Regions from separate parts of the Pseudoalteromonas sp. SCQQ13 genome, predicted to be linked through region 1. Evidence: predicted binding sites of a transcription regulator. Region 1 holds the regulator's gene; each other region holds the start of a gene.
What was found. Region 1 encodes FliA, which starts transcription of late flagellar genes. Its sites were predicted from a motif close to CTAAAGNTNNNNNNNNNNNNGCCGATA; they were not measured.

Region 1 (4,786 bases):
AGCAAATGGCTTGTTTTGTACCTGAAGATGTTCCGCGTCAGCAGGGCTGGAAAGCGCTGTTAACTATGGTTGAAGATCAGATGCAAACCACGAATAACGAAATTTTGCGCCAAGGTGGTGTTTACGCATTAGTTGGCCCAACCGGTGTGGGTAAAACCACTACAGTGGCTAAGCTCGCGGCATTAGGTGCACAAAAATATGGTGCTGATAAAGTAGCGCTAATTACTACCGATACTTACAGAATTGGTGCTTACGAGCAGCTTGCAACATATGGCCGTATTATTGGCTGTGGGGTTAAACAAGTTAAAGATGCGAACGAACTGGCTGAAGTGTTATATCATTTACGTAACAAGCGCTTAGTACTTATAGATACCGCAGGTATGAGCCAACGTGATTTACGTTTAACTGAGCAGTTAAATACATTAATGCGTAATCAGCGTGTGGATATTCGTAATTACTTAGTATTAAGTGCCACTGCGCAAATAAATGTGTTACAAGAAACCGTAAGACACTTTAAAAAAGTACAGTTAAGCGGTTGTATTTTCACTAAACTCGACGAATCATTAAGTTTAGGCGAGATAATTAGTATTGCGATTCAAAATCGCCTGCCAATAGGGTATCTTACTAATGGTCAACGAGTACCTGAAGATATTCGAGTTGCAAATGCAGAAAAACTAGTGAAAAAAGCTGAGCAATTATATTTAAAGAGAACAAAAGTACAACATTCACGACACCAATCAGTGGCGTCGAGCACAGTAGAGATGTATGATTAACACAGTATTAGATCAAGCAAGCGGCCTGCGTAAAATGAGCAAAAATAATAATAACGGCGTTAAGGTTATCGCCGTCACTGGCGGTAAAGGTGGCGTTGGAAAAACAAATGTATCGTTAAATACTGCGATCGCTTTAGGTCAGCAAGGCAATAGAGTGTTAGTGCTTGATGCCGATTTGGGTTTAGCCAATTGTGATGTAATGCTTGGACTACGTGTTGAGCGTAATTTATCGCATGTGTTATCTGGCGAATGTGAGCTTGATGAAATACTAGTAGAAGGCCCCGCTGGGATAAAAATAGTACCAGCGACTTCGGGTTCACAAAGTATGGTTGAGTTGTCGCCTGCAGAACATGCTGGGCTTATTCGTGCTTTTAGCGAACTCAATACTGATTTTGATATATTAGTTGTTGATACCGCTGCCGGTATATCGGATATGGTGCTGAGTTTTTCTCGCGCTGCACAAGATGTTTTGGTTGTGGTATGTGACGAGCCTACTTCAATAACCGATGCCTATGCACTGATCAAAGTATTAAGCCGCGAACATGGCGTGTATAAATTTAAAATTGTTGCCAACATGGTGCGTTCATTACGCGAAGGGCAAGAGTTATTTGCAAAGCTATCAAAGGTTACAGACCGATTTTTAGATATATCAATGGAGCTGGTTGCAACCGTTCCTTATGATGAAAATATGCGCAAAGCAACACGTCGTCAAAAAGTAATTGTTGAACTGTTTCCTAGTTCTCCTGCTGCACTTGCCTTTAAAACATTAGCAACAAGAATAACAAAGTGGCCAATACCGAACCAGCCTTCGGGTCATTTAGAATTTTTCATTGAGAAACTCGTTAACGGCTAACTATGACTACATTGGTGAATAGAGCTATGGGATATGAATCAACACAAAATTTAAATATGATTGTTGAAAAGCATGCTTCATTAGTAAAAAAAGTAGCATGTCATTTAATTGCTCGTTTACCCCCTAGTGTACAACTCGATGATTTAATTCAATCAGGAATGATAGGATTAATAGAGGCGTCAAAAAACTTTGATGCCACTAAAGGCGCTAGTTTTGAAACCTTTGCGGGTATTCGTATTCGGGGCGCTATGCTTGATGAAATGCGCCGTGGAGACTGGGCTCCTCGCTCAGTACATCGTAAAAGCCGCCAAGTTATAGAAGCTATTTCAGCATTAGAAAGCAGCCTGAATCGTGAACCTACAGACAGTGAAGTTGCCCAAAAGCTTGAAATTACACTAGAGCAATATCATCATATTTTAACCGATGTTAATTCCAGTAAAATCTTAGGAATAGAAGATTTAGGTATTGATGAGGATGTTATAACACCTGTTGGGCACGATTTAGCACTAGACAAACCCTTTAATAATGTTAAAAATGAAAGGTTTAATGAATCTTTATTAAGTGCAATTAACTCCCTACCAGAGCGAGATGCAATGGTGCTTTCGTTGTACTATAACGATGAAATGAATTTAAAAGAAATTGGACAGATACTCGATGTAAGTGAGTCGCGTGTAAGTCAGATACATGGTCAGGCGATGATTAAGCTAAAAGCAAAAATCAATGACTGGATAAATTAGAAGTAAGTAAATACAGGTTTAGGCCTCACTGGAGGATGTTTTGGATAAAAACATAAAAATTCTTGTTGTTGATGACTTTTCAACGATGAGACGTATTATTAAAAACCTATTGCGTGATTTAGGGTTTACCAATGTTTTAGAAGCAGATGATGGCTCAACTGCTTTACCTATGTTGCAAAATCAATCATTTGACTTTGTAGTAACAGATTGGAATATGCCGGGCATGCAAGGTATTGACTTGTTAAGAGCAATACGCGCAGATGACAAATTAAAGCATCTTCCGGTTTTAATGGTTACTGCAGAAGCTAAAAAAGAGCAAATTATTGCAGCAGCCCAAGCAGGTGTTAATGGTTATATTGTTAAGCCATTTACTGCGGGTACATTAAAAACTAAATTAGAAAAAGTGTTCGAACGCTTAGGTTAATAAGGGGAGAGGCTTATGTCAGCACCTGCTGCGCCTCAGATTACTTTAGAGCAAGCACGTCAGCTGGTCACTTTTTTAGAAAACGGTGAGCAACATAAAGCTGATCAGTTAATTTTAGAAACTGCTTCTCAAGAACAATCATATTTGTTTGCAGAAGTAGGTAAATTAACGCGCCAGTTGCACGAGTCTTTAAAGGGTTTTGAGCTTGACACCCGCATAACAGATTTAACCACTGATGCCATTCCGGATGCTAAAAAGCGACTTAATTATGTCATAGAAATGACAGAAAATGCCGCCAACAAAACCATGGATGCGGTTGAAGCGAGCCTGCCTTTAGCCCAGCAATTAGCTGATGATATTTCGCATATCAAGCCAACCTGGGATCGGTTAATGAGCCGCGATCTTGAACTTGGTGAATTTAAAACATTGTGTCATAGCATTGATAAATTTATGAACAGCTCGCATCTTAAAACCGATGAGTTGCAAGTATTAATGACTAATGTGTTAATGGCTCAAGATTATCAGGATTTAACCGGGCAAGTAATTCGCCGTGTTATTGAGCTGGTACGCGAAGTTGAAGAAAGTTTAATTCATCTGTTAACTGCGTTTGCAGCACAAGATGAAAACGATAACCAAGAGCAACAAAAAACAGAAAACTCGATTGCCGCACAAGCATTAGCAGGCCCAGAAGGCCCTATTATTGATAAAGAATCGCGTGATGATGTTGTATCTGATCAAGACGAAGTTGATGATCTTTTATCAAGTTTGGGCTTCTAATAGGAGAGTAACTGCATGAGCTTTGAAGTCGATGAAGATATATTACAAGATTTTTTAGTTGAAGCTGGAGAAATCCTTGAGCTTTTATCTGAACAATTAGTTGAACTGGAAAATAACCCAGAAGATACTGAATTATTGAACGCTATTTTTAGAGGCTTTCACACTGTTAAAGGTGGCGCGGGCTTTTTAGCGATGTCAGAGCTGGTAGATGCCTGTCATGGCGCAGAAAACGTGTTTGACTTACTGCGTCAAAAAGTGCGAACAGTTAACTCTGAGTTAATGGATGTTATACTTCAAGCACTTGATACTATTAACGAAATGTTTGCTACGATTAAAAATCGTGAGCAACCAGAGCCTGCCGATCCTCAGTTACTCGAAATATTACATAAATTAGGTTTACCCCCCACAGAAGAAGAGCTTGGTGGTGACACTATTGCGCCAGTAATAACGCAAGATGCTAATTTAGATGATGACCCTTTTGCATTTGATGAGTTGTTTGATGCACCCAGTGCAGCAACAAACGCTACAGCAAACGATGCGCACATTGATGAAATTAGCGAAGATGAATTCGAAAACTTACTTGATGAACTTCATGGCAAAGGTAAAGGCCCTGCAATAAAAGAGTCATTAAGTAATAGCAGCGACTTAAGTGGCGATATTACCGACGATGAATTTGATAGCTTATTAGATGAGCTTCATGGAGTAGGAAGTTTTGGTGCGGTAAATAAAACCCCAAAACCTCAAGCAGCTCAAAGTCCGGCTGCTAGCACTAACGATGATGAAATAAGTGACGATGAGTTTGAAGCTTTACTAGATGAGCTACATGGCAAGGGAGCGGCGCCAAAATCTAAAGAAAGCGCGGCAACACCTGCACCTGTAAATAAAGTTACGGCTCCTAAAGCAGCTGTAGTTAAAGCCTCACCAGTAGCAGTTGATAAAGTTAAGCAGCCACAAGCGGCTGTTGTAGCAGCAAGTGCTAATACCAATACCGCTGCGCCAGTTGCTAAAAAAGCGCCGCCTGCACAAGCTGAAACGACAGTAAGGGTTGATACTAAACGCCTTGATCAAATTATGAATATGGTGGGCGAGCTTGTATTAGTACGTAATCGTTTAGTGAGTTTAGCCACCAGTTCAGAAAGTGAATCTATGAGTAAAGCAATATCTAACTTAGATGTTGTTACAGCTGATTTGCAAGGCGCGGTAATGAAAACGCGAATGCAGC
Region 2 (4,786 bases), on a different contig from region 1:
AAGGCGCACAGGGATCAAATGGTTATCTTTATGTTTAGCAAAAGTATCGCGGTTTATGCCTATAATAGCGCTTAGATCAAGAGTCATATCACCAGATGATGACGCATTATTTAGAGCGTTATTATCATTTAAAAGAATCTGTACACTTTTACCTTGTAACTCATGTTCGTGCCAACCTAAAATCTTACTTGCTGCTTCATTAAAGCTTAAAATAATACCTTGATGATCAATAGTCACAATGCCATCTATTGCTGTTTCTAATATGGCGTTTAACCGCGACTCGTCGGCTGACTTTTCTTCAAGCAGCAGTTTATAGCGTACCATGCCATTAATTACAGCAACCACGCTGGTTATTGCAACAGTTGCAGTGGCAACCGCAATTGCAACAAATGTAAGCCCAGCAGACGCATTTTCGTCTGCGTAAATTAGTGGGGAAGTTGCTACAAAACGGGTTGCTGCCATACCCATATAATGCATACCAGTAACAGCAAAGCCTAATATAACGGCGCTGGTTGAACGAATTTGTAACTGTGATAACCGAGGGAAAATTCTTTCAAGGTTAAAGTGGCTATATAAAGCTATAAACGATAGGGCAACGGCCACTAAAATAGACAACCCAAACATAACTGGGTCATACCGTAGCATAGGCGCAAGCTCCATCGCTGCCATACCACTGTAATGCATAGTGCCAATACCCGAGCCTAATAATACTGAGCAAACAGCTAATACTTTAAAGTTACCATTACTTTTTACCAGTATAGATACAGCGTATTGGCACGCTAAAAATGCCGGTATAAAAGAGAGTAAGGTAATAGTTGGGTTATATTTAATGTTAGTACACAAAGAAAAAGCCAACATACCAATAAAATGCATGCTCCAAATACCCGCAGAAAAAACAGCTGCAGCGGTTACAGTAGCTAAACGTTGATAGCTTGGGAAAGTAGTTTTTTTAGCTAAATCAATGAGTTTTGTAGTAAAAAAAGCGGCAAATATCACTATTAAAACTGAAAGAGAAACCAAGAGAGGATCGTAAACCCCGTTTATAATTAAACTAGGATCTTGGTCAGTAATAAAGAAAGCTGATAACATGGCGGCTCTAAATAGGCATTTTAATCGTGTAGTTTAATAGAATTAATTAATTAATAAACCGTTAATTTTATGATTGCTTATTAAGCTATAAATAAACAACACGGCATTAACTAACCATTAGACGAAAAGTAGCCCCTAGCTAGTATAGTGTGAGAGATTAATTTGTTTGCCTACCAACTAAAAATAAGTACCCGACGAAAGACCGTTGCTATTAAAGTGCATAATCAAAATGTGACGGTATATGCCCCCCATCACGTACAAAAAAAAGTGCTCGATAACTGGTTATTAGAAAAAAAATCATGGGTTGAGGCGCAGCTGCAAAAACAGCTTACTTTGGTTGATACAAAACAGTATCCACTTAAGGACAAAAAGATCTGGGTTTTTTCAGAAGCAATTAATTTAACGTTTCAGCAAGGCAATACCTCTACAGTGGAGCGCCAACAAGATGGCCTGCTTATTACCGTTTCTGCTCGTGTTAAGCATCAGCAGCAAAAGTACCAATTACTTTTAGAGGCGTATTTAAAAGAGCAGTTAACCGCATACATTGAAATGCGACTTAATGACTTTTGCACGCTGATGCAAGAAGCGCTGCCTAACGATTTAAATATTGCAGTTTATAAACGCAAATGGGGAAGTTGTAATAGTAAAAGGGCGTTAACATTTAACTTATTATTGATTGGTGCACCGCATAGCATTATTGATTATGTAATAGTGCATGAGCTGGCGCATTTACGACATTTAAATCATAGCAAAGCATTTTGGCAGCGCGTAGCACAATTTTGTCCCGACTATAAAGCAAGTACGTTATGGCTAAAACAGCATGGTATGAGTTTACAATGGGTATTTTAATGTTTAACTAAGAAAAAACACGGAGATTACTAACAAGGAATGTAGTAACTATATAAGTAGAAAATAAGTAGAAAAGTGGTGGAGGGAGCTGGATTCGAACCAGCGAAGGCTGAGCCGTCAGATTTACAGTCTGATCCCTTTGGCCGCTCGGGAACCCCTCCACACTAATTTTGTTACATTTGGCCCCACTTAACTTAGCGGTAAGAAAAGTGGTGGAGGGAGCTGGATTCGAACCAGCGAAGGCTGAGCCGTCAGATTTACAGTCTGATCCCTTTGGCCGCTCGGGAACCCCTCCAATGCAACGGCGCTGATAATAGCAAACATCGTATTTAAGTAAAGAAAAAAGCTAAAGAAAAATGAAATAAAGCCGATAAATAGGTATTACTTACTTCAATCGGCTAAAGTCTATGCAAATCGGTGATTTGTTAATCACAGAGAGTCAGCTCAACACTCGACTTAATAAAAGTGTGCATGAAAAGCGCCGAGGAGAGTTTGCGCTTTTACTCGCTATGCTATCTCATGATGCACTCGATTTTAGCCAATTCCATTTACCAAAAACAGAAATTGAAGATTCAACTGTTGGCGAAGATACCCTTCGCAAACAAATAGGAGCAGGTCCAAAGCAACTTTTAGCGCCAGATAAGTTTGATATCTTGATAGGGCAGTTTAACGCCTCACTATTAATGCAAGCAGGGGAACGCGCTGGAATGAGCGATATTAAATTAAATCACTGTTTAAACCCTGAACCATTGTTTATAAGAGATGATGTAAGCCATATTCCGCTTCAGGTGCGTGATAATTGTGAATTAGCAGTGCGCAGGCGTATAAATAACACACAAACGCAACTATCTAACCCGCAACTCGATGCTGCTGCCTTTTACGAAAGCCTAAATAATGATGCGCTTCACCACCCATTGCATTTAGTAAGCGCTTAATTATAAAGCGTACGCTGTAACTGCTTTGATATTGCAATAACCAATCATATTAATAGAACTTGGCAAACGATTGCGCCATCACTCTAACTATTAAGTTACTTGTCTGTAATATAAAGCCGCTAACTCTCTACACTTAAGCGCATTTTAGCGATACTTTATTTTATTAATGGATTAATAATTGATTTAATATAAAAAAAGCATCCAAAAATTAAATGCAATTGCTATAATAGGCTCAAATGGTATGACATTAAATGCCGTTATCATTAAACCAAGGTAATTAGGAACGTAATGAAGAAAATATTCACGCTAAATCACGAGAAAATCAAATATCCTCGTATGGTTGACGCCGCAAAGCATGAAGTGAAAAAATATTTGAAAAGAGAGCGTAACAAAACTCTACCACTCGATGCTGATTACTGGGCGTTTGATTGTAAGTTTGGTAATACCGCTGAAGATGCACAAGTAGTGCACGTTGCAGAGCTTAGTAATCATATAAGCGAAATAGAAAAGCAAAGCTTAACTTCTTTTTATGTAGAAATATTAGCGCGCCCAGCTCAACGTCAACAACCAGATTTGGATGACGACGAATAAGACGCTTATAAAGTAATTTGCGTAATTTTTAAAATGGGCCTAGTGGCCCATTTTTTGTTTGTACGTTTATACAAACGCGATTTAAACCTTGAGCATTCAAGTACAAGCATTACTTTCAGTATTACCCTGAAAATTATGGCCGTGATTTTCTAAAACAATTAACAACAACTCTGTATCGCCATTTTTATATTTGGTTGTAAGTTTGATTAAAAACCCCAACTTTAATACATTTGCATAACATAAGACTGTATTATACTGTGTTAGTTGATAATTATAGAAAACAGTAGTATTTATGCCATTAAATTATGCCGATAGCGATTTAAAACTTAGCCTTAAAGCCTCAAAAGTCCTCATTGTTGATGATCAGTTACTTAGCTTAATTGTACTGAAAAAAATATTATCAAAGCACTTTATTGTTAACACCGCCAACAGCGGTGAAGAAGCAGTTGAAATATGTAAATCTAATACTCCCGATATCGTACTGCTGGATATTTCAATGAATGGCATATGCGGTATAGAAACCTGTTTAAAATTTAAAACGACGACACAAACCCAAGACATTCCCGTTATATTTGTTACCTCCTTTGAAAATCAAGAAGAGGACTGCTGGGAAGCGGGCGCGGTAGACTTTATTCAAAAACCGATTAACCCAGAAACCTTATACAGAAGAGTAAGGGCGCACTTAACTATTAAGCTGCAACATGACTTATTAAGTCAAAAAGTGTTTCTGGATGACTTAACTAAAGTGTTTAACCGTCGTTATTTTGATACTCATATTAATAAAATACAATTGAGTGCATTAAGAGAGAATACAGAATATGCTTTATTACTTATGGATATTGATTACTTTAAGCAATACAACGATATTTATGGACACGTAGAAGGCGACGTTGTTTTACACTTAGTTGCTCAAACAATCGCTAACAGCCTGCAAAGGCCAAGCGATTTTGTTGCCCGATATGGCGGCGAAGAATTTGTGGTTGTGCTACCCCATACCAACGAGGAAGGCGCTCGCTGTGTTGCTGAAAAAATTAAAAATAACATATATGGCTTAGGTGTTTTACATAAGTACTCAGAGTTTGAATTTGTCACTATAAGTATAGGTGGAGCTACGTTATTGCAATCAGACGAAGGCAACATGGATATTTTGCAACGCGCAGATAAAAAAATGTACGCCGCTAAAGCACAAGGGCGAAATACAGTGTGCTTTTAAAGCGCAGCGAACCCAATACCAAAATATACGGTAGAGCAGTTATTAACACAGGCCTATAGGTATGTAAATTGCCAATAGTTGCTCGAAAGTAAAATTTTATTTTAGCCAT
Region 3 (4,786 bases), on a different contig from region 1:
TGGTACGTGCTTTATTTGAAGAGCAAGGCAAAGTGTTCAACGTTCGCTTATTAAAGGACAAAAATACAGGTAAGCGTCGTGGCTTTGGTTTTGTTGAAATGGCGCAAGCTGATGCCGACAATGCAATAGCGCAGTTAAACGATAGCGAGTTCCAACAACGTACCTTAAAGGTACGTGAAGCAAAACAAAAACAAGAAGATGATTCTAACGCTCTTCGTTCTGAGCCGGATCAATCAGTGTAACTAGCTTTACAGCTAACTTACTACTCACACTAGCCGTTGCATAATATTGCAGCGGCTTTTTTGTATCTGCAATATTGTTATTCGTTAAATTAAGCTGGCTAATTAAGTAATGAACTCGCTTAGCAATCGCTGCACCTGAATCAAGTAGCTGCACTTTCCTATTAAAGTACTGACTAATCGGCTCTGCCAAAATAGGAAAATGCGTACAGCCTAATACTAATACATCTATAGACTGATCTATGTTTAAACGATCGAGTTCTTGGTGTAGTTTAGTTGTATCTAAACTTTGTTCAAAAAACAGACGCTCGGCTAAAGTAACTAGTTCAACGCTACTATATAAGCTAACTGCTATATTGTTGGTATGTTCCTGTATGAGTGTGCGCGTATAGGGACTTGATATAGTTGCTGGAGTTGCCAGTAGGCCGATATGTTTAGATTGTGTAAGTTGCGCAGCAGGTTTTATCGCCGGTACCACCCCCACTATAGGAATAGTAGTAATTTGGCGCACTGCCCCAAGCGCAGAAGTAGAGGCGGTGTTACATGCAATAACAATTAAATCTACATTAAGCGCTTGCTGGTTAATAAAGTGAATGAGTGCGCATAAGCGGTTAATAATCGTTTGCTGTGACTGAGCGCCGTATGGCAATAGCGCATTATCCATAAAATAGCTGTATTGCGCATCTGGAATACTTTGCTGAATATGTTCAAGTACCGTAGTACCACCAATACCTGAATCAAAAACCATTATGTGCGCTGACAAACTACTGTCCTTACTCTAAGTTAAGAACGGCAGTTTGCCATGTGATTTTTATAAAAGAAAGTAGTTTAGTGGTACAACTATTGTTGATTGGCTAGCTCGTCCGTTGCTGCATTTAATTGATTAAGGTTTTCGAACATAGCTTTGGTGTAATCTACCAATTTATCTATTTCTGCTTGATCTTGATTTAACCACTGCACAATACCCGATAACTGGTTTTGTATGCCCAGCTCTGTGGCTTTATTAAACACAGCTTTTAAGTCGTCGTTAAACGGCGCTAATTTATCAGCTACTGCTTTTTCAGGAACTGGCTTGTACTCTTCGTAACCTTTAACTGTAGCGACTGTTTTGGTTTGTCGTAAATCCATTGAAAAAGCCACCAGCTGTTCGTTGCCTAAGCTTAGTGCTTGCGCCTCTTCAAATGCTTTGTCTAAGTCTCCACTGAAAAAGGTGCTACTTACACTTTGTAAGTCAGCCATTAGCTCATTAATCGCCTTCTGTTCATTCTCATTTAAATCGCCATTAACCGACATAGAAAATGACAACTCACGAGACTGCGACGACTCACTTACAAAAGATTCACTATTCCCATTTTGCTGATAACGACTGGCTGATTGTGACTCATAAGCATCAGCAAAACTAATACTCACTTCGTCTCCTTCGGCGGTAGTAAATTTATATTCTGCTTTGTTACTTAAACTTGCATACTGAGCTTGGCTAACAGAGACACTGGCGGGTTTAGGATTAAATAAATCGTCTTCAAATTTGTCCAGGCCATTAAATATGCCTTCTTTAGATTTATTAATACCCTGTGCGATATCGTCGTTAAACACGCCATTGCCTTTTAATTCATCAACCGCGTCATCAATCCCTATTTGCACACCTTTTCGAGCATCACCTAACATACCTTTGAGTTTTTCATCGTCGGCACCATTGGCTTTTGCTTTACGTACTGCACTGGTAACGAAGTCTAAAACGTTTTTAACGATTTCATCAAAATCAAAAAGCGGTTTATCTTTTTTCGGCTCGCTTATCGGTAAGCCAAGAGCTTGAGCCATTTTGTCACCGAGCACTTTGGCAGCAAGTTCTTTACCGCGCTGCTGATAGTTATCTTGAGGCGACTGTATTGTAGGTTGCTGTAAAGCCCCTTTATTACCGTATTTATTAATATTGTGGTTTGGAACAAAGCCAAAGTTACCGATTTTCATGATCCGACTCCTATCTATGCTTGCCTTACTTATCGGCACTGTAAGTTATTTCTGTAGCTAGATGCTCAAAAAAAAACCAATATATATTTCATCAAAACTAGACAAATACATCTCGCTCCCTACAATAGCGCCGATAAACAGCTCTCAAAGATAAGGTTATAGCGTTAATGGCAGTTATTAAAATAGACACCACACAGTACGATGCGCAGTTAAGCGAAAAAGAACAGCGTATTGCTGCCCAATTTCAACGTTTTGGTGTGGATAAACTTGAGGTATTTAGCTCAGAGCCGATTAACTACCGCCAACGCGCTGAGTTTAGAGTATGGCACGATGGTGACGATCTGTTTCATATAATGTTTGATCAACAAACTAAAGACAAAATTCGCGTTGATAGCTTTGACCCTGCCGCTCCTTTGGTAGGTGAAGTGATGCAAGTAATGATTGATAATTTAAAGTCGTGTGAAATTTTGCGTCGTAAACTATTTCAGATTGATTACTTATCTACGCTAAGCGGTGAGATTTTAGTGAGTCTGTTATATCACAAGCCACTTGATGAGCATTGGCTGAGTGAAATTAACGCGCTTAAAGAAAAGTTAAGCAGTAAGTATAAAATTGACTTTATTGGCCGTGCCCGCAAACAAAAAGAAATGCTTGGTGATGACTACGTTACCGAACGCTTAAACGTGAATGGCCAAGAACTAATATATCAGCAGGTAGAAAACAGCTTTACCCAGCCAAATGCCAAAGTAAATATTAAAATGCTAGAGTGGGCGCAAGACTTATGTAAGCCACTTAAAAATGATTTACTTGAACTTTATTGTGGTAACGGTAATTTTTCTATTGCGTTAGCGGGCTCGTTTAATAAAGTACTAGCAACCGAAATATCAAAGTCGTCGGTACACTCAGCGCAGTACAATATAGCGCAAAACAAGGTAGACAATTTAGATATTATTCGTATGTCGAGCGAAGAGTTTACTCAAGCCATGAATGGCGAACGCAGTTTTTCTCGTTTAGAAGGTATAGATTTAAATAGCTACAATTGCCAAACCATTTTAGTTGATCCGCCACGTGCCGGTATGGATACCCTAACGTGTGACTTAGTAGCAAATTACGAAAGTATTATTTATATTTCGTGTAACCCAGAGACACTAGAGCGCGACCTTGATCACTTAACCCGCACCCATGAAGTTAAACGCTTTGCGATTTTTGATCAGTTCCCTTATACGCACCATATTGAGTCGGGTGTATTTTTACAAAAAAAGAATACTTAAAATAAGCAGCTAAAAATTACCCATAAAAAAAGCTCCTTAGGAGCTTTTTTTATGGGGTTAACTTTACTTGCTTGCTAAGTAGTTAATTAATTTAGTGATATCTGCTGGTTCGCTAATACCCGATTCGCGACCTAGAAGTAGTTTGTACTTACCATTTACGATAAAAGTAGGTACGCCACGCAATGCACCTTTCTCTTTAAAGTAATCTTGGTCACGCTTCATTTTTGAGCTTAATGTACGTACCGAAAAGCTTTTAAATAACTTATCGAACTTATCACCATCAACCCCTTGCGCTACAAACACATCTTTTACGTCGGCTAATTCATTAAAATTTGCGCGCTTTGTATGAATGTGACTAAAGATAGCCGCAATAATTTTATCTTTTTGTGGTAACACTTCAGCCGTTGCTAACGCTTGGCTGATCATTTGTTGATGCTCGGTATCGCGTACGCCAACAAAATCAACATGGCTCTTTTTAAATTTTACGCCTTTATCGAGCATTGGTTTAATCTCGGCTACCAGTGGCTCCATGTTATTACACGCAGGACAGTAAAATGAGAAAAACTCTTTCACTTCTGGTTTTTTAGTTGCGCGCTCAGACACAACCTCATAATGTACACCTTCCTCAAAGGTTGCTGCAAAACTTGTTGCAGCGAAAGGTAGTAATACAGCAAGTAAACCTGCTTTAACTAATTTTATCATTATTATATGGCTCCAAAAATTTATAGTGCGAGTAAAAATGAAACTAACTCATCAAGCTCTTCTTGGCTCTTGATGGTATTTAGATTGATTTTATATTTGTCGTTTACAATAAAAGTAGGAACGCCTGTTAACGCACCTAATTTTGAGTATTTATTTTGTTTATCTTGCATTGCTTGTTCAGCTGCAATAATTGGCATACTGGCAATATCTTGATCAAACGTATCGCTACTAATGCCATTTATATCTAATAATTTTTTTAAATCTTTAATTTCAGTCAGTGGTGCGCGCTGAACATGAATACTTTTAAAAATCTTGTCTGTAATCGTATCAGCTTGCCCGTGCTTTTTAGCAACTAAATACGCTAGGCTCAAGTTACTTTGTGTTTGTGGCGACACGCCGCCTAAAAAGTTAACGTGATTTTTTATAAACACCGCACCTGCAGGTAGATTTTCTTCAATTGCGTGTGCAACCGGTTCAAATTTAAAACAATGCGGGCAATAAAACGAAAAGTATTCGGTAACTTGTGGTGTAGTACTTTTTTCGATATCGATAACTGTATATTGATTACCTACTTCAAAGTTTGCTGCAAGTGCTGCAAAAGGTAGA
Region 4 (4,786 bases), on a different contig from region 1:
CACCCGAGAGTAGTTTTTTACTACCTTCGCGAATGTTAGTATAAAAGCTACCCGATAAAATACGGGCAAAGTGATTTGTTAACGCGCCAACGTTTTCAGAAATCGACATTTCGTTGTCATTTAAAATGATCAACATATCTGATTTTACATCACCTAAGTGGTTCATGGCTTCAAACGCCATGCCTGCTGTAATAGCACCATCGCCTATAACGGCAACCGTTTTGCGTCCTTTACCTTCTTTTTGCGCAGCAATAGACATGCCCAACGCAGCTGAAATAGAGGTACTAGAATGGCCCACACTAAACGTATCGTATTGGCTTTCTTCGCGAAATGGGAAAGGGTGCAAGCCATCTTTTTTACGAATGGTGTGCATTAAATCGCGACGCCCGGTGAGTATTTTGTGTGGGTAAGCTTGATGGCCTACATCCCATACAAGGCGATCATCTGGGGTGTTATACACATAATGTAGTGCCACAGTGAGCTCTACGGTACCTAAACCAGACGCTAAATGCCCGCTACTTTGCGATACCGAGTTGAGTAAGTAGTCACGCAACTCATGGCTAAATGCAGGAAGCTTATCTTGTGCTAAGTCTCGCAAGTGGGCTGGTTCGTTAACCAAATTAAGTAATGGATACTTGCTGCTATCAAGTGTCATGGTTTTATATATGTCCTTCGCTAACATCAACTAACTGTGCAAACGCGTTGTTTGAGTTATTTGATGTTCAGTAATAATTTTAGTGCTAAGTTGCAATACATTTAAGCCGTGTTTAGTGGTCACGTTCAATTAAATAGTTAGCTAGTGACGCTAAAGCACTGGTATCGGCGTCTATATTTGCTAACGCTGCATGGGCTTGTTGTATTAAGTTTTGCGCTTTTTCTTTAGCGCCTAGCATACCTAATAAAGCGGGATATGTCGCTTTATTCGCAGCGATATCTGACCCTTGAGGCTTACCTAAAGTAACGGTATCGCCTTCTACGTCTAAAATATCGTCATGTACTTGAAATGCAAGCCCTATGGCATAGCCAAAAGTGGCTAAATTTTCTAACGTGTTTTGACTAACATTGTTCGAGCACAAAGCCCCCAGTGTAATTGCACAGCTTATTAGCGCACCGGTTTTTAACTTATGAATACGCTCAAGTTCAGCCACGGTTATTACTTTATCAGTAGCTGCAATATCAAGCCCTTGGCCTGCCACCATACCTTGTAACCCAGAGGCATGTGCCAGTTCAGCAATCATTTTAACTTGAGCTTGAGCACTACAGTTAAAATTATGCTTGGCGATTAACTCAAATGCTAAAGCTTGCAGTGCATCACCGGCTAAAATTGCGTGTGCTTCGCCGTACACGATATGACAGGTTGGGCGTCCGCGACGTAATTCATCATCATCCATAGCTGGTAAGTCATCGTGAACTAACGAGTAGCTATGAATACATTCTATAGCTGCAGCAAGTACGTCTAAATCTTGTTTATCTGCGCCGAGCATTTTACCCGTTGCGTAAACCAAAAAAGGACGCAATCTTTTGCCGCCATTCATTAAACTATAATGGGTGGCGGCTTTTATGGTCTCGTCAGTATTAAGCGATTGGTCAAAATAAAGGTTAAGAGTATTGGCTACATCAGTTTGAGCATGTGTAATAAGTTCTTTAATAGTCACGGCTATTCCATATCATTATCAAAGTCGGTTAATACAGACTTCTCATCTTTGCCCATTAAAATAGCCACCTTTTGCTCAGCTTGTTGCAACTTACTAGACGATGCGCCTGCTAAAGCAATGCCACGCTCAAACTGTTTTAATGACTGCTCAAGCGATAAATCACCTTGTTCCATTTCACTAACGATTGTTGTTAATTCTTCTAGTGCTTGCTCGAAACTTAAGTTTTCAGGTTTTTTAGTCGCCATCTTTATTTCAACTTACATAATAAATTTAGAAGTCAATTTTAGGGGGAATGCTAAACTAGGTCAAAGGATGAAATGGTTTTTTCGTTAATAAACGTTTTATGTTTTAAAAAATTGATAATTAGATAGATAACACAAGTTGATCTAGAATAGTGCTTAATCCAGCTTTTTATGTTTATCTATAAAAAATGGCTTAAGCAATTCAGTATCTTGCCGATAAACAATTAATAACAAACGTTTGCATATAAAAGCAAAAACTTTTGGAGGGAATGTGGATTTAGCAACCATTATTGGGATCCTTGGCGCAATTGGCTTAATTGTCATGTCCATGTTTATGAGTAGTAGCGGTGAAATGGCTATGTTTTACAACACGCCCTCTGTTGTAATCGTATTTGGCGGTTCATTATTTATCGTTTTATCAAACTTTACTATGTCACAGTTTTTTGGCATAGGTAAGGTGGTTACCAAAGCGTTTATGTTTAAGCTTGAGTCGCCAGAAGAGTTAATCGAAAAAGCAGTTGAACTTGCAGATTCAGCACGTAAAGGCGGGTTTTTAGCACTTGAAGAGGCAGAAATACCGAATCCATTTATGCGCAAAGGCGTTGACATGCTAGTAGATGGCCACGACGCAGACGTAGTGCGGGCCACACTGCAAAAAGATATTTCATTAACTACAGCACGGCATGAGTCGGGTGCTACTTTATTTAAATCTTTGGGTGATATAGCCCCAGCAATGGGAATGATAGGCACCTTAATAGGCTTAGTTGCGATGTTATCTAATATGGATGATCCTAAAGCAATTGGTCCGGCTATGGCGGTGGCATTGTTAACCACATTATACGGCGCATTTTTAGCTAACGTAGTCGCTATTCCTATTCAAACAAAATTGGAGCTGCGTAAAGACGAAGAGGCAATGAATCAACGTTTAATTTTAGATGCGGTTTTAGGTATTCAAGATGGTCAAAATCCAAAAGTAATAGAAGGTATTTTGAAAAACTATCTTGCTGAATCAAAACGTAAAGTAAACACTGAGGATTAACTATGTCTGATCAAGAGTGCAAGTGCCCACCCCCAGGTTTACCTGCGTGGATGGGGACATTCGCAGATTTAATGTCGCTATTAATGTGCTTTTTTGTGCTCTTGCTTGCGTTTTCTGAAATGGATGTACTTAAATTTAAACAAATTGCCGGTTCGATGAAATTTGCATTTGGTGTACAAAATAAAATAGAAGTTAAAGATATTCCCAAAGGCACATCAGTTATTGCTATGGAGTTTACTCCGGGCAAGCCAGAGCCTACCCCAATTGAAACAATTCAACAGCAAACGGTAGAAATGACCCAGCAAATGTTAGAGTTTCAGGCAGGTGATGAAAGCTCAGCAGGCGGAAGGCAAGAGCAGCAGGGCGATAAACGTGGTGGCGAGTCGCGTAGTACTTCCAAAGAGCAAGCATCGGAGCAAGCAATTTCAGCGGCCGATCAACAGCAAACAAACGACTTAGTTAAAAAAATCGCTCAGCAATTAGAAAAACAAATAATTGATGGTGCCATAGAGCTTGAATCATTAGGGCAGCAAATAATTATTCGTATTCGTGAAAATGGCTCTTTCCCTTCGGGTAGCGCATTTTTACAACCTAAGTTTAAACCCATTATTCAAGAAATTGGCGTGCTATTAAAAGATGTGCCTGGAGAAATTACCGTGTCTGGGCATACTGACGATTTTCAGGTTTCAAACGAGTTATATATTAATAACTGGGATCTTTCATCTAAGCGTGCAGTTGCAGTAGCCAGTGAGCTGCAAAAAGTAGTTGGATTTGATAAAAATAGAATGATGGTAGTAGGGCGTGCTGAAACCCGGCCGTTAGTGCCAAATGACAGCAATGAAGATCGCCGTCGTAATCGTCGCGTTGAAATATCTATTTTACAAGGAAAGGCCAAAGAGTCTGATCCTATCGATGTAAGGTAGCAGTCATTTTATTAAAAACACACTTGGTTTAAGCAAACTAAGTGTAATTGATTACAGGTGACTTTTAGTCAAAATTGACTAAAAGTCACCACCTCAGCCAAATACCTCAGAGTTGTTAAATAGTACGGTTTAATAAAAACATCCCACGCTGTGAATTGATATGCTAAACTACTGTGTATATAAACAGTAAAAGAGCTTGCTTATGAAACTCTATATTGCCGAAAAGCCGTCATTAGGGCGTGCTATTGCCGACGCGTTACCAAAACCGCACAAAAAGCACGATGGCTACATTGAAGTTGCAAATGGTGATTGCGTATCTTGGTGTATTGGTCATTTGCTCGAGCAAGCCGAGCCCGATGACTATGATGAGCGCTTTAAAAAGTGGCAGTTTGAGCACCTACCTATCATTCCTGAGCAGTGGCAATTAAAAGCAAAAACTAAAACTCGCAAGCAACTTACTGTGTTAAAAAAGCTAATCAAACAGGCTACAGCACTAGTGCATGCAGGTGATCCCGATAGAGAAGGGCAATTACTTGTCGATCAAGTTATTGAAGAAGCCAAAATAAGTAAAACTAAAAAGCAGCATATTCAACGCTTATTAATTAGTGATTTAAACTTAGCTGCAGTAAAAAAAGCATTAACGACTATGCGATCTAACCGTGAGTTTATTCCGTTGAGCGTTTCAGCCTTAGCGCGCTCTCGTGCTGATTGGTTGTTTGGTATGAATTTAACCCGCGCTTATACTTTAGCAGGGCAAAAAGCTGGGTTTGGTAACGTACTTTCTGTGGGACGAGTACAAACACCCATACTTGGCTTGGTGGTTAATAGAGATAATGACATAGCAAATTTCGTATCGAAGCCATTTTATGAAGTATTAGCCCACTTAGTCACCCCCGAAAAACAATCATTTAGTGCAAAATGGATACC

Region 2: I6F41_RS14420 (VC2046/SO_2500 family protein) is a predicted target of FliA. The motif match lies at 2,285-2,311, and genes of this name have one in related genera.
Region 3: I6F41_RS17290 (DUF5610 domain-containing protein) is a predicted target of FliA. The motif match lies at 2,238-2,264, and genes of this name have one in related genera.
Region 4: pomA (flagellar motor protein PomA) is a predicted target of FliA. The motif match lies at 2,090-2,116, and genes of this name have one in related genera.

Annotation. Positions count from the first base shown of each region.
Region 1 is NZ_JADYXG010000003.1:144,186-148,971, reverse strand. It holds gene flhF (flagellar biosynthesis protein FlhF) at 1-773, shown strand, start outside; gene I6F41_RS04030 (MinD/ParA family ATP-binding protein) at 766-1,626, shown strand; gene I6F41_RS04025 (RNA polymerase sigma factor FliA) at 1,653-2,363, shown strand; gene cheY (chemotaxis response regulator CheY) at 2,404-2,787, shown strand; gene I6F41_RS04015 (protein phosphatase CheZ) at 2,803-3,564, shown strand; gene I6F41_RS04010 (chemotaxis protein CheA) at 3,580-4,786, shown strand, end outside.
Region 2 is NZ_JADYXG010000019.1:33,554-38,339, forward strand. It holds gene I6F41_RS14400 (MHYT domain-containing protein) at 1-1,089, opposite strand, end outside; gene I6F41_RS14405 (M48 family metallopeptidase) at 1,252-1,938, shown strand; tRNA gene I6F41_RS14410 (tRNA-Tyr) at 2,015-2,099, opposite strand; tRNA gene I6F41_RS14415 (tRNA-Tyr) at 2,149-2,233, opposite strand; gene I6F41_RS14420 (VC2046/SO_2500 family protein) at 2,346-2,873, shown strand; gene I6F41_RS14425 (DUF6172 family protein) at 3,162-3,464, shown strand; gene I6F41_RS14430 (GGDEF domain-containing response regulator) at 3,757-4,677, shown strand.
Region 3 is NZ_JADYXG010000033.1:659-5,444, forward strand. It holds gene I6F41_RS17280 (RNA recognition motif domain-containing protein) at 1-242, shown strand, start outside; gene murI (glutamate racemase) at 205-1,002, opposite strand; gene I6F41_RS17290 (DUF5610 domain-containing protein) at 1,080-2,207, opposite strand; gene trmA (tRNA (uridine(54)-C5)-methyltransferase TrmA) at 2,375-3,478, shown strand; gene I6F41_RS17300 (thiol:disulfide interchange protein DsbA/DsbL) at 3,542-4,180, opposite strand; gene I6F41_RS17305 (thiol:disulfide interchange protein DsbA/DsbL) at 4,201-4,786, opposite strand, start outside.
Region 4 is NZ_JADYXG010000022.1:3,942-8,727, reverse strand. It holds gene dxs (1-deoxy-D-xylulose-5-phosphate synthase) at 1-655, opposite strand, end outside; gene ispA ((2E,6E)-farnesyl diphosphate synthase) at 768-1,655, opposite strand; gene I6F41_RS15390 (exodeoxyribonuclease VII small subunit) at 1,658-1,900, opposite strand; gene pomA (flagellar motor protein PomA) at 2,169-2,936, shown strand; gene I6F41_RS15380 (flagellar motor protein MotB) at 2,939-3,859, shown strand; gene I6F41_RS15375 (DNA topoisomerase III) at 4,062-4,786, shown strand, end outside.